2 regions of the Novosphingobium sp. genome follow, and region 2 is predicted to be linked to the other one. Evidence: predicted binding sites of a transcription regulator. Region 2 holds the regulator's gene; the other holds the start of a gene.
What was found. Region 2 encodes LexA, which represses DNA repair genes until DNA is damaged. Its sites were predicted from a motif close to GTTCCNCNCTTGTTCT; they were not measured.
Positions count from the first base shown of each region.

Region 1: a site for LexA is predicted at 3,988-4,003, ahead of ABDW49_RS12940 (S24 family peptidase). Genes of this name have one in related genera too.

Region 1 covers NZ_JBCNLP010000001.1:2,796,847-2,802,486, forward strand. The annotation lists gene ABDW49_RS12910 (beta-ketoacyl-ACP synthase III) at 1-62, opposite strand, end outside; gene plsX (phosphate acyltransferase PlsX) at 59-1,126, opposite strand; gene rpmF (50S ribosomal protein L32) at 1,163-1,342, opposite strand; gene ABDW49_RS12925 (MAPEG family protein) at 1,525-1,950, shown strand; gene ABDW49_RS12930 (MBL fold metallo-hydrolase) at 1,991-2,662, opposite strand; gene ABDW49_RS12935 (thioredoxin family protein) at 2,764-3,270, shown strand; gene ABDW49_RS12940 (S24 family peptidase) at 3,289-3,939, opposite strand; gene ABDW49_RS12945 (hypothetical protein) at 4,053-4,250, shown strand; gene ABDW49_RS12950 (hypothetical protein) at 4,240-4,662, shown strand; gene ABDW49_RS12955 (DUF3828 domain-containing protein) at 4,674-5,150, opposite strand; gene cysS (cysteine--tRNA ligase) at 5,248-5,640, opposite strand, start outside.
Region 2 covers NZ_JBCNLP010000001.1:2,962,125-2,967,764, reverse strand. The annotation lists gene ABDW49_RS13740 (ComEC/Rec2 family competence protein) at 1-1,924, shown strand, start outside; gene lexA (transcriptional repressor LexA) at 2,096-2,818, opposite strand; gene glp (gephyrin-like molybdotransferase Glp) at 2,887-4,086, opposite strand; gene moaC (cyclic pyranopterin monophosphate synthase MoaC) at 4,086-4,568, opposite strand; gene trpC (indole-3-glycerol phosphate synthase TrpC) at 4,571-5,362, opposite strand; gene trpD (anthranilate phosphoribosyltransferase) at 5,392-5,640, opposite strand, start outside.

The DNA.
Region 1 (5,640 bases), 170 kb from region 2:
TTGGTGACGATACGCACCGGCAGCGAGCTGCCGGTGCCGGTGAGCACGGATCGAAGGGTCACTGAGAAGCACCTGCCACGGACTTTGGGGTGTTGCGAATCTTGTCGGCCCCAAGCCGATCAAGGTCGGCGGAAATATGCTCGGTCAGCTTTTCCTCCAACAGCCGCTGGGTCACGCCCACGGCATTGGCCACGCCCAGCGCATTCGCACTGCCGTGACTTTTCACCACGATGCCGTTCAAGCCCAGGAAGACGGCGCCATTGTGATTGTTGGGGTCAAGATGATGCTTGAGCAGCTCGGTCGCGGGGCGCGAGATCAGGAAGCCGATCTTGGAGCGCAGCGAGGAGGCAAAGGAACGACGCAGCAGATCGCCCACGAAGCGCGCGGTGCCCTCGACAGCCTTCAGGGCGATGTTGCCCGAGAAGCCATCGGTCACCACCACATCGACCTCGCCGCGGCAGAGCTTGTCCGCCTCGGTAAAGCCGTCGAAGGCGATGGACAGATCGGCGGCGGCGGCCTTGAGCTGGGCTGCGGCATCGCGCAGTTCCTCGGTGCCCTTGTTGTCCTCGGTCCCGATGTTCAGGATGCGGACGCGCGGCTCGGCCCGACCGGTCACGATGCGCGAATAGGCCGCGCCCATCAGGGCGAACTGCACCAGATTGCGGGCATCGCATTCGGTGTTGGCGCCAAGGTCGAGCATGACCAGATCGCTGCTGTCCAGCGTGGGCAGCAAAGCAGCCAGCGCGGGCCGGTCGATGCCGGGCATGGTGCGCAGGGCCAGCTTGGAAATCGCCATCAGCGCGCCGGTGTTGCCCGCCGAAAGGGCGGCGCCGGCAAGGCCGTCACGCACGGCGTGAATGGCCAGCCCCATCGAGGTGGTGCGCGCACGGCGCAGAGCCTGACTGGGCTTTTCCTCTCCGCTGATCACGTCCTGCGCATGCAGGATCTCGACGGCGGAACGCAGATCGGGATGATGATCGAGAGCGCTGCTGATCTGGGCCTCGTCACCCACCAAAAGGAAACGCGCACGATCGTGGCGCTGGCGAGCCAAAGCCACGCCAGCGACCATCGTGCGCACACCCTCATCACCGCCCATCGCGTCAACGGCGATACGCGGCAAAGTCATGGGTGCATACCTCCTGCTGTCAGCGCGCGATTGCGCTTACAGGCCAACCGCGACGATCTCGCGACCATTGTAATGGCCGCAAGCGTTGCACAGGTTGTGCGGGCGCTTCAGCTCGCCGCAGTTCGAGCACTCGTGGAACGCCTCGACCGACAGCGCGTCATGGCTGCGACGCATGCCCCGGCGAGAAGGGGAGGTTTTTCTTTTGGGGACAGCCATGGAGGCACCTGTTCCTGAAAATTCGTTACCGACAGTAAAAGCCGCCTCAATGCATCTCAGCACCGGCGGAGCGAAGGCGCGCCTATAGCGAATTTAGCGTGTGTTGCAAGCATCTCTGGTCTAATCGGCGCAACGACCTGAAAGATATCTGTCATCAACCGCCCGAGGGGGAAGCGACAAACATGCCCGTAAGCCTGACAATCCCGATGATCCTGCCCACCACGCTGGCTTTGGCAGCGGCAGCGGCGCTGATCAACTTCTGGCTGAGCCTGCGCATCGGCCAGTTGCGCGGCAAGCTGAAAGTGGATGTGGGCGATGGCGGACATGATTCGATTTTCCGCCGCATGCGCGCTCACGCCAATTTTTCCGAGAACACGCCGCTGCTGCTGATTCTGGTCGCCGGCATCGAGCTGAGCGGCAAGGGAAGCTGGTGGCTGCCGGTGGTGGGCGCCGTCTTCATGCTGGGCCGCGTGACGCATGCCTGGGGCATGGACGGGCGCTTCAAGGCCGGGCGCGTCTTCGGCGCGGTCTCGGCCATCCTGATCCAGCTCGGGCTGGGCGGTTTTGCGCTGTTCGTGGCGATGCATCAGATGATGCACCCGGCCTGACGGGACTTCAGGGGGCGGTTCGCGCCGCCCCCCTTGCCTGTTAACCGTAGCGGCTGCCCACGAAGGGGTTGGTCAGCATCTCATGGCCGAAGCTGCTCATCGGGCCATGGCCGGGGATAAAATTCACATCCTTGCCCAGCGGCCACAATTTTTCGGTGATCGAATCGAGCAACTGCTGATGGTTGCCCTTGGGAAAATCGGTCCGCCCGATCGAGCCCTGAAAGATCACATCCCCCACGATCGCCAGCCGTGACGGTTCGTGAAAGAACACCACATGGCCGGGCGTATGGCCGGGGCAGTGAATCACATCCAGGGTCAGCTCGCCCACGGTGACGGTGTCGCCATCCTGCAGCCAGCGGGTCGGCTCGAAGCTCTTGCCTTCCAGCCCCATGCGGGTGTTGGGATCGTCGAGACCCTCGATCCAGAAGCGGTCGCCCTCATGCGGCCCTTCCAGCGGCAGGCCCAGCTCCTCGGCCAGCACGCCGGCCAGACCGCAATGGTCCATATGCCCATGGGTGACGAGCAGCTTTTCCAGCGTGACACCCGCCCTGACGACGCCCGCCTTCAACTTGTCGAGATCGCCGCCCGGATCGACCAGCGCGCCGCGCATCGTTTTGGTGCACCAGATCAGCGAGCAATTCTGCTGGAAGGCGGTGACAGGAATGATCGCCGCGCGAAGGGGCGGTTCGGGCTTGGTAGGATTGGTGGCCATAAGATCGGGGAATAGCCGCGAAAGTGATAGGCGCAAAGGGCATTGCACATCCCCGGACACGGCCTATAAAAACTCAACTCTTTTGGTTGGGATTTTACCGAATGCGCCTTGCTCTTGCTGCCATTGCCCTTGCCTGCACCGCCGCCCCCGCTCTGGCCGCCCCGGCGCCGCATGTCGCCATCGGCAGCTTCGACCAGCTTAAACAGCCGCTGCCCCTGCCCTATGACGAGAACGCCGATGCCAAGGCCGATGTCGCCAAGGCCACGGCCAAGGCGAAAAAGGAGCACAAGCTGCTGCTGCTCGATTTCGGCGGCAACTGGTGCCCGGACTGCCGCGTGCTGGCCGGCACCATCGAGCTGCCCGAGGTGAAGGCCTTCGTGGAGAAGCACTATGTCGAGGTGACCATCGATGTGGGCCGCTACACCAAGAATCTCGACATCTGGGCCAGTTATGGCCAACCGCCACGCCCCAAGGGCGTGCCCGCCGCACTGATCATCGATCCCAAGACCCGCAAGGTGCTGAACCCCGGCCATGAAACGGCCCTGTCCGACGCGCGCCATATGAGCCCGCAGGCGCTGGCCGACTGGCTGGCAAGCTGGACGAAGTAAACGCCGGGGCGGGCGGGCTTAAACCCGCCCGCTTTTCCACACCACGCGCCCCACGATCGCCACCTCGTCGAGCGGCAGCTCATAGGGGGCATAGAGCCGGTTCTCGCTGATGATACGCAGATGCCCCGGCCGCTCGAAACTCAGCTTCTTGACCAGCAGCGTGTCGCCCAGCCGCAGCACATGCACCCCGTCGCGCCAGCCGTTCGGGCGCTGATCGACAAGAATTTCATCGCCATCATGCAGCAGCGGCTCCATCGAATCACCCGAGACGGCGATGGTCGAGAGCCAGGCCGGATCGAGCCCCTGCCCGCGCAACCACTGGCGCCTGTAACGCATATGCCCAAAGGCCTGCTCCCGCCCGGCCAGAGCCCCCGGCCCGGCGGAAGCATCGAGCGCAAGGCGCGGCACATCGATCCAGACCGAGGCTTCACGCTTGCCGCCGGAAGCAGAGGATTTATCCTCCATGCCGCCCAGCTCCTTCTCGGAAATGCCGAAGAAGCGGGCCAGTGTCCTGCGGTCGCCTTCCTCCAGCTTGCGCGGGCTGCCCTTGCGGACAAACTGCTGGAGATAGGTCGGATTTCGGCCAATCAGCGCGGACAGGGCGGCAAGGCTGGTGCCGCGCTCTGCGGCCAGTGTGACCAGACGGCTGCGAGGATCGGCATCATGCATGGCGCCAATCTACCATAGGAAATATCCTAGACAAGTAGGACTTCGAATGGAACATTTAGCGAACATTATTGATTCGGGCTCCACCACAGGCGCCCATACGAAAGGGGGCTTTGATGTTGCTCAGACGGATCGAAACGTTCCTGCGCCACAGCGGCATGCCGTGGACCAAATTCGGCAGGCTGGTGGCGCATGACCCGCGCCTGGTCGCCGACATGCGCAATGGCCGGGTGCCGCGCGAGCCCATGGCCCGCCGCATCGAGGCCTTTCTCGACAGCCAGGCCGTGAAGAAGGAGGCCGATCATGCGCTTTGATTTCCGCCATGGGCGCGATCTGATCCGCCTGTTTTCCGGCCCGGCGCGCAAACCGGTGCTGGCGGGCGATTCGGGCGGCGGCGCCTCGGGCAAAAGGCGCCGCGATCCGGCGCTGCGGCTGCTCGATGCGGTGACGCGTCTGGCGGGCCCCGAGGCCGAACTGCTGTCCCATGCCGAGCGCCCCTGGGCCAGCGCGACCTTTTCGGGCACGCGCCACACCATCACGCTGACCTTTGCCGGTCAGGAAGGGGTTGCGGCGGGTGAAGGCTTTATCGCCCTGCTGCCCGATCACGACTTCACCCTGCCCGGCCAGCTGGTGGCCGACGCCGGGATCAGCGAGGTGACGCATGTCACCCAGCCTCAGCCGCTGATGGTGGTGGAGGCGGACCTGCTGCTGCTCAGCGAGGTCTGAGGCTTGCCCCCCTAGCGCCGCGCCTTCCTGCTCATGGCGCGGCCAAGGGCCGAACGCAGGCTGCTGCCCGCAGCGGCATCGCCGATATCCTCGACCGCCCAGCGGCTGCCCTCCTTCACCAGAGAGAGCCGCACATTGCTGTGATCGCCCTTGGTCTGCCAGACGCGCAGCAGCATCACCGCCCGCCCCGGCCCGGTGAACAGGCGGCTGATCGTGTCGACATGGAATGCATCGGCATCCCAGTCCTGACAATCGCAGAGCATATCCGTTTCGGAGACATCATCGCTGCCGCGCCCGCGCACCTGCTCCCAGTCGCGGATAAGCTGCTGGGTCTGGGATGTGTAGATCGGCGCGCTCCAGTAAGGGCGCTGCGTGCCGTTGCGATAGGGCGCATAGATCTGGCTCACCACGGCATCGAGCGCGCCTCCCTCGGCGAAACCGGGCGACCCGGCGGCAAGCAGCAGACTGGCGAAGACGGCGGTGGACATAGGAACACTCCCGGCAGGAACCGGGAGTGTTCTTAAAGCATCGTGCGAAAAAGTGGGAACCGGTTTTTCGCGAAAAACGATGCGACAACAGCGTGCTTTACGCCTCCAGCTTCCAGTCCCAGCCGAGCGGGTCGCCATCCATGGCCTCCACACCACGCGCGGCAAGGGTCTCGCGCAGGGCGTCGGACTGGGCGAAATCCTTGTCGGCGCGGGCCTGACGGCGGGCGGCCAGCACGTCGTCGATCTCGGCTTCGGTGATGGTCGCGGCCTTGGGTTTCAGGCGCAATTCGGCGCGGGTCAGAGCCATCAGATTCAGGCCCAGCACCGCGTCCATCTGCGCGATCACCGCCAGCTTCTGGCCCAGATCGACCTTTTTCAGCGCCACGACCTGCTCAAGCTGAGTCAGCGCGATCGGCGTGTTCAGATCATCGCTGACCGCCGCCGCGAAAGCTTCGCGCAAGGGGGCGAACTTCGGCCCCGGCTCGGCGCC
Region 2 (5,640 bases):
TTCGCTGGGCCATCTGCGTGCCGCCCTGATGAGCATGGGGCTGGCCGTGGCGGCGGGGTGCGGCCTGATCTGGGCGAAATCCGCCATGGTCGGTACGCCTGCCATCGTCCAGCCGATGACCCCGCGCATCACCGCCCGCGTGATGGACCGCTATGCCCAGCCCGCCGAGCACCGCCTGCGCCTTGAACTGGCCTTTGCCGAGCCGGGCAGCGGGCGGCCCATTCTGGCGCGACTCTCCATGCCTGAAGGGCGCGACCAGCCGGGGCTGACCGAAGGCGCCGTGGTGCAACTGCGAGCAAGGCTGATGCCGCCCGCCGCGCCCATGCTGCCCGGCGGCTATGACGCGGCCCGCGCGGCATGGTTCGATGGTGTGGCCGCCACCGGGACAGTACTCGGTCCGGTGAAAGTGATATCGCCCGCGCCCGGCGACTCATGGCTGGCCCGCATGCGCCATGCGCTGGCCGATCACGTGCGTTCGCGCGTGGCCGGACCGGCGGGAGGCATCGCGGCCGCCTTTGCCAGCGGAGACCGGGGCGGCATCCCGGCCTCCGACGAGCAGGCGATGCGCGATTCGGGGCTGACTCACCTGCTGTCGGTGAGCGGGCTGCATGTCAGCGCGGTGATCGCCGGAGTTTATGTGCTGGCGATCCGGCTGCTGGCGCTGCTTCCGTGGCTGGCCTTGAGGGTGCGCCTGCCGCTGCTGGCCAGCGCTTTTGGCGGGGCGGCAGGGATTTTCTACACGCTGCTGACGGGGGCTCAGGTGCCCACGGTGCGGTCGGTGCTGGGGGCCTTGCTGGTGCTGGCGGCGCTGGCGCTGGGGCGGCAGCCTTTCACGGTGCGCTTGCTGGCGGTGGCGGCGATCTGCACCATGCTGCTGTGGCCCGAGGCGGTGATCGGCCCCAGCTTCCAGATGAGCTTCGGTTCGGTGCTGGCGCTGGTGGTGCTGCATGATTGCGCGCCGGTCCGCGCCTTTCTGGCCCCGCGTGAGGAGGGCTGGTGGCAGCGCTTGGCGCGCCATCTGGCGATGATCCTGCTGGCGGGCATGGTGATTGATCTGGCGCTGATGCCGGTGGCGCTGTTCTATTTCCACCGTGCCGGGGTCTATGGCTCGATGGCCAATCTGGTGGCTATTCCGCTGACCACCTTTGTGTCGATGCCCGCGATTGCTTTGGGGCTGGCGCTGGATCTGGTGGGGGCGGGGGCGCCTGCGTGGTGGGTTTGCGGGCAATCGCTGGACCTGCTGCTGGCCATCGCGCGCTGGACGGCGGAGCGGCCCGCCTCGGTGACGGTGATGCCCGCGATGGACGCATGGCGCTATGGGCTGTTTGTCGGCGGCATGCTGTGGCTGGCGCTGTGGCATGGGCGGGTGAGGCTGTGGGGGCTGGTGCCTGCGCTGGTGGCGATTGTCTCGCTGACATGGCTGCAGCCGCCCGATGTGCTGATCTCCGGTGATGGCAGGAACGTCGGCATCACCGGCATTGCGGGCCGCGCGCTGGTGATCCTGCGCGATGGGCAAGGTGGCCGCACTGGCGAGGCGATGCTGGAGTCCGCAGGGCTGTCAGGCCCGGTGACGCCGCTGGCGACATGGCAGGGCGCGCGTTGTTCGGAAGGCTTTTGTGCTCTCGATCTCGACCGGGGCGGGCGGCGCTGGCGTCTGCTGATTGCGCGCGGCAAGGGAGACGCGGAGCCCGTGCCATGGGAGCAGGCCTGCGCTCAGGCCGATATCGTTGTCGCGCCGGAGAAGCTCTATGGCGCGTGCCGCCCCAGATTGATCAAGGCCGATCGCGCCGCGTTGCTGCGGAGTGGCGGACTGGCACTGGATCTGGAGCATTTAAGCGTGACCACCGTGGCCCAATCGATGGGCGCCCATCCATGGTGGCGCGCGCCGCATCGTCTGCCGCGCGAGGAGGAGAACAGCCCCTGAGCGTGGGTTTGGCAGGAGTGGTCTGAGGTTGGGCTCCGCCTTATGGGAGCATGCTCCCGATGAAGCGCGGTTCGCATCAAGAGCCGATCCGAGGCCAGATCAAAACCGATCTCCTCCCAGCCCCGATCAAACCATGTCCAGGGTTGGAAAAGCCTCTCCCAACCCTGCCCATCAATGATAGCGGCGCAGCAGTCCGGCCAGCTTGCCCTGCACCTGCACCTCGCCGGGGCGGTAATATTGCGGCTGATAGGTCGCATTGGCGGGATCGAGGCGGATCATCCCGCCATCGCGGCGCAGATACTTCAGCGTCGCTTCCTCGCCGCGCACCAGCGCCACCACGATTTCGCCATCGCGGGCGATTTCGGTGCGGCGGATCAGCGCCAGATCGCCGTCGAAAATGCCGGCCTCGACCATCGAATCGCCAGACACCTCAAGCGCATAATGGTCGCCCGCGCCCAGCAGGGCAGCAGGCACCGGCAAGGTCGATTGCCCTTCCAGCGCCTCGATCGGCACACCGGCGGCGATACGGCCGTGCAGCGGGATCTCGATCACGTCATTGGCGGGGCGGGGCGCCGCCACCGGTGCCGGAGACAGTGCGGCGGGGCGGGCCAGCGGCGCAGCGGGGGCGGGGGTGGCACGCGGGGCAGCCGCAGCAACGCCGCGCTGGCCACCGGTCACATCCTCAGGCTGGCGCAGCACTTCGAGCGCGCGGGCGCGGTTGGGCAGGCGGCGGATAAAGCCACGTTCCTCCAGCGCGGAAATCAGCCGATGAACGCCCGATTTCGACTTGAGGTCGAGCGCTTCCTTCATTTCCTCGAAAGAGGGGGACACGCCATCTTCCTCCAGCCGGACCTGGATAAAGCGGAGCAATTCGTGCTGCTTGCGGGTGAGCATGCGGATGTCCTTCCTGCCGTTCCGTTCTCGAACGAACAAGGAACATTTATGCAACAATTTTTCAGCCGTCAAGCGAGGGAATGCGTGTCCAGCAGATAAATTCCCACAATTGCGCCCGTTTCGGCGGCTTCGGCATTGATCGGGCGGTCGATCAGGCAATTGCTCGCCGCCATCGCCGCCAGAGCGCTGCTGTCGCGCATGGGGTTGGGGGTGACCTCTTCGCCATCCCAGGCCCCGCGCAGAAACTCCTGCCGCTTGCCGCCTGCGGGCACGGGGGCTGTCAGCCGGGCGCTGACCTTGCGGGGCAGAACATCGCTCGCGCCCATCATCGCGCGCAGCATCGGCAGCAGGAAAAGCTGCCCGCAGACCAGCCCCGAGACCGGATTGCCCGGCAGGCCCAGCACATGGAGCCCGCCGCGCTGCGCATGCATCAAGGGTTTGCCTGGGCGCATCGCCACGCGCCAGAAAGCGAGCTGCGCGCCCCATGCTTCCAGGGCCGGGCGGATCAGGTCGTGATCCCCCACCGAAGCGCCGCCCGAGGTGACGATGAGATCGGCCTCGCCAGCGGCGTCCAGAGCGGCGACCAGTGCGGAAAGATCGTCTCGCACAGGACCGATGCGCGTCACCTCGGCGCCCAGAGCGCCGACCATCGCGGCCAGCATCGCGCCATTGCTGGCGGGGATCTGATGCGGCAGCACGCGCGCGCCGGGCGGCACCAACTCGTCGCCGCTGTCGATGATGGTGACGCGGGGCAGGCGGCGCACGGCCACGCTGCCATGACCGCCCGAGATGGCCAGCGCGATCTGCGCCGGGCCGAGGCGGGTTCCGGCGGGCAGCAAGGGCGCGCCCTGCGAGAAATCCAGCCCCGCGCGACGGATATGGCGACCGGGAGGATTGGGCGCATCGCCGGTCAGGATCAGGTGGTCGCCATTGCGGGTCACATCTTCCTGAAGCACCATGGCGTCGGCGCTCTGGGGCATCAGGGCGCCGGTGGCGATGCGGATTGCCTCACCGGGCTGGACGGGGTGAGGCCATGGGTGGCCCGCCGCGCTTTCGCCGGCCACGCGCCATGGGCCGGGCAGATCCTCGGCACGCAGAGCGTAGCCGTCCATCGCGGAGAGATCGGCGGCGGGCTGGGTACGCTGCGCCGTCAGAGGTTCCGCCAGCCAGCGCCCGGCAGCCTGTTCGATGGGCAGGGTTTCAATCGGCAGCGGCGTGATGGTGGCCAGCAGCTTTTGCTGCGCCTCGGCCAATGGGAGGGGCGGCATCAGGCCTGCCTGCCCGGCGCGTACCATGAGCCCGATTTGCCGCCGTGTTTCTCGATCAGGCGGATGCCGGTGATTCCCATCGCCTTGTCCACGGCCTTGGCCATGTCATAGACCGTCAGCAGGGCGACCGAGACGGCGGTCAGCGCCTCCATCTCTACGCCGGTCTTGCCCGTCAGGCTGGCGCTGGCGGTGCAGCGCAAGGCGTCATCTTCAAAGGCGAAGTCCACGCTGACGGCATCCAAAGGCAGCGGATGGCACAGCGGGATCAGATCGCCGACCTTCTTGGCGGCCATGATCCCGGCGATGCGGGCGGCGGCCAGCACATCGCCTTTGGGGATCGCGCCGTCGCGGATCGCCTCCAGCGCTTCCGGGCCCATCAGGATGCGGCCTTCCGCGATGGCGAGGCGTCTGGTTTCCGCCTTGCCGCCCACATCGACCATGCGGGCATGGCCCTGAGCGTCGAGATGGGTGAGATCGGCCATGGTCAGGCGCCGGTCAGCAGTTGGCGGGTGGCGGCCTCGACATCGCTCTGACGCATCAGGCTCTCGCCGACCAGGAAGGTGCGGGCGTTGCAGGCCGAGAGGCGGACCAGATCGGCATGGCTGTTGATGCCGCTCTCGGCCACGAGCAGCGTGCCTTCGGGCGCCAGCGGGGCGAGGCGCTCGGTGGTGGCGATGTCGGTCTTGAAGCGCTTGAGGTCACGGTTGTTCACGCCGATCAGGCGCGAGGTGAGGCGCGCGGCGCGCTCCATCTCGGCCTCATTGTGGACTTCGACCAGCACATCCATGCCGCGTTCCAGCGCGGCGGCCTCGATCTCGGCCATCTGGGCGTCTTCCAGCGCGGCGACGATGATGAGGATGGCATCGGCGCCGATGGAGCGCGCCTCGGCCACCTGCCAGGGGTCGATCATGAAATCCTTGCGGATCACCGGCAGGGTGCAGGCGGCGCGGGCGGCGATCAGGAAATCCTCATGGCCCTGGAAATAGGGCGCGTCGGTCAGGATCGAGAGGCAGGCCGCGCCCCCGGCCTGATAGGCGCGGGCATGGGCGGGCGGATCGAAATCAGCACGGATCCGGCCCTTGGAGGGGCTGGCCTTCTTGATCTCCGCGATCAGCGCGAAGCCATCGGCGGCCTTGGCGCGCAGGGCGGCTTCGAAACCGCGCGGAGCGGTCTGCAGCGCGGCGCGGGCATCAAGGTCCGACAGGCTGGCCAGCGGTTTGCGCAGCGCAACTTCCTCGGCCTTGGTGGCGCAGATTTCGGTCAGCTTGTCGGTCATCGTCGTATCCATCTTGATCATTGTATCGCTCATCGGACCGCATCGATCCAGCAGTCGAGCAGTGCCTTGGCCAGACCTTTGTCGATCACCTCGGCGGCTTCCTCGACGCCTTCGCGCCAGCTTTCCACCTCGCCCGCCACGCGCAGCGCGGCAGAGGCGTTGAACAGCACGGCATCGCGATAGGGGCCTTCCTCGCCCATCAACAGGCGGCGCAGGGCGTCAGCATTGTAGGCCGCATCGCCGCCGCGCAGCGCAGTGACCGGATGCACGGGCAGGCC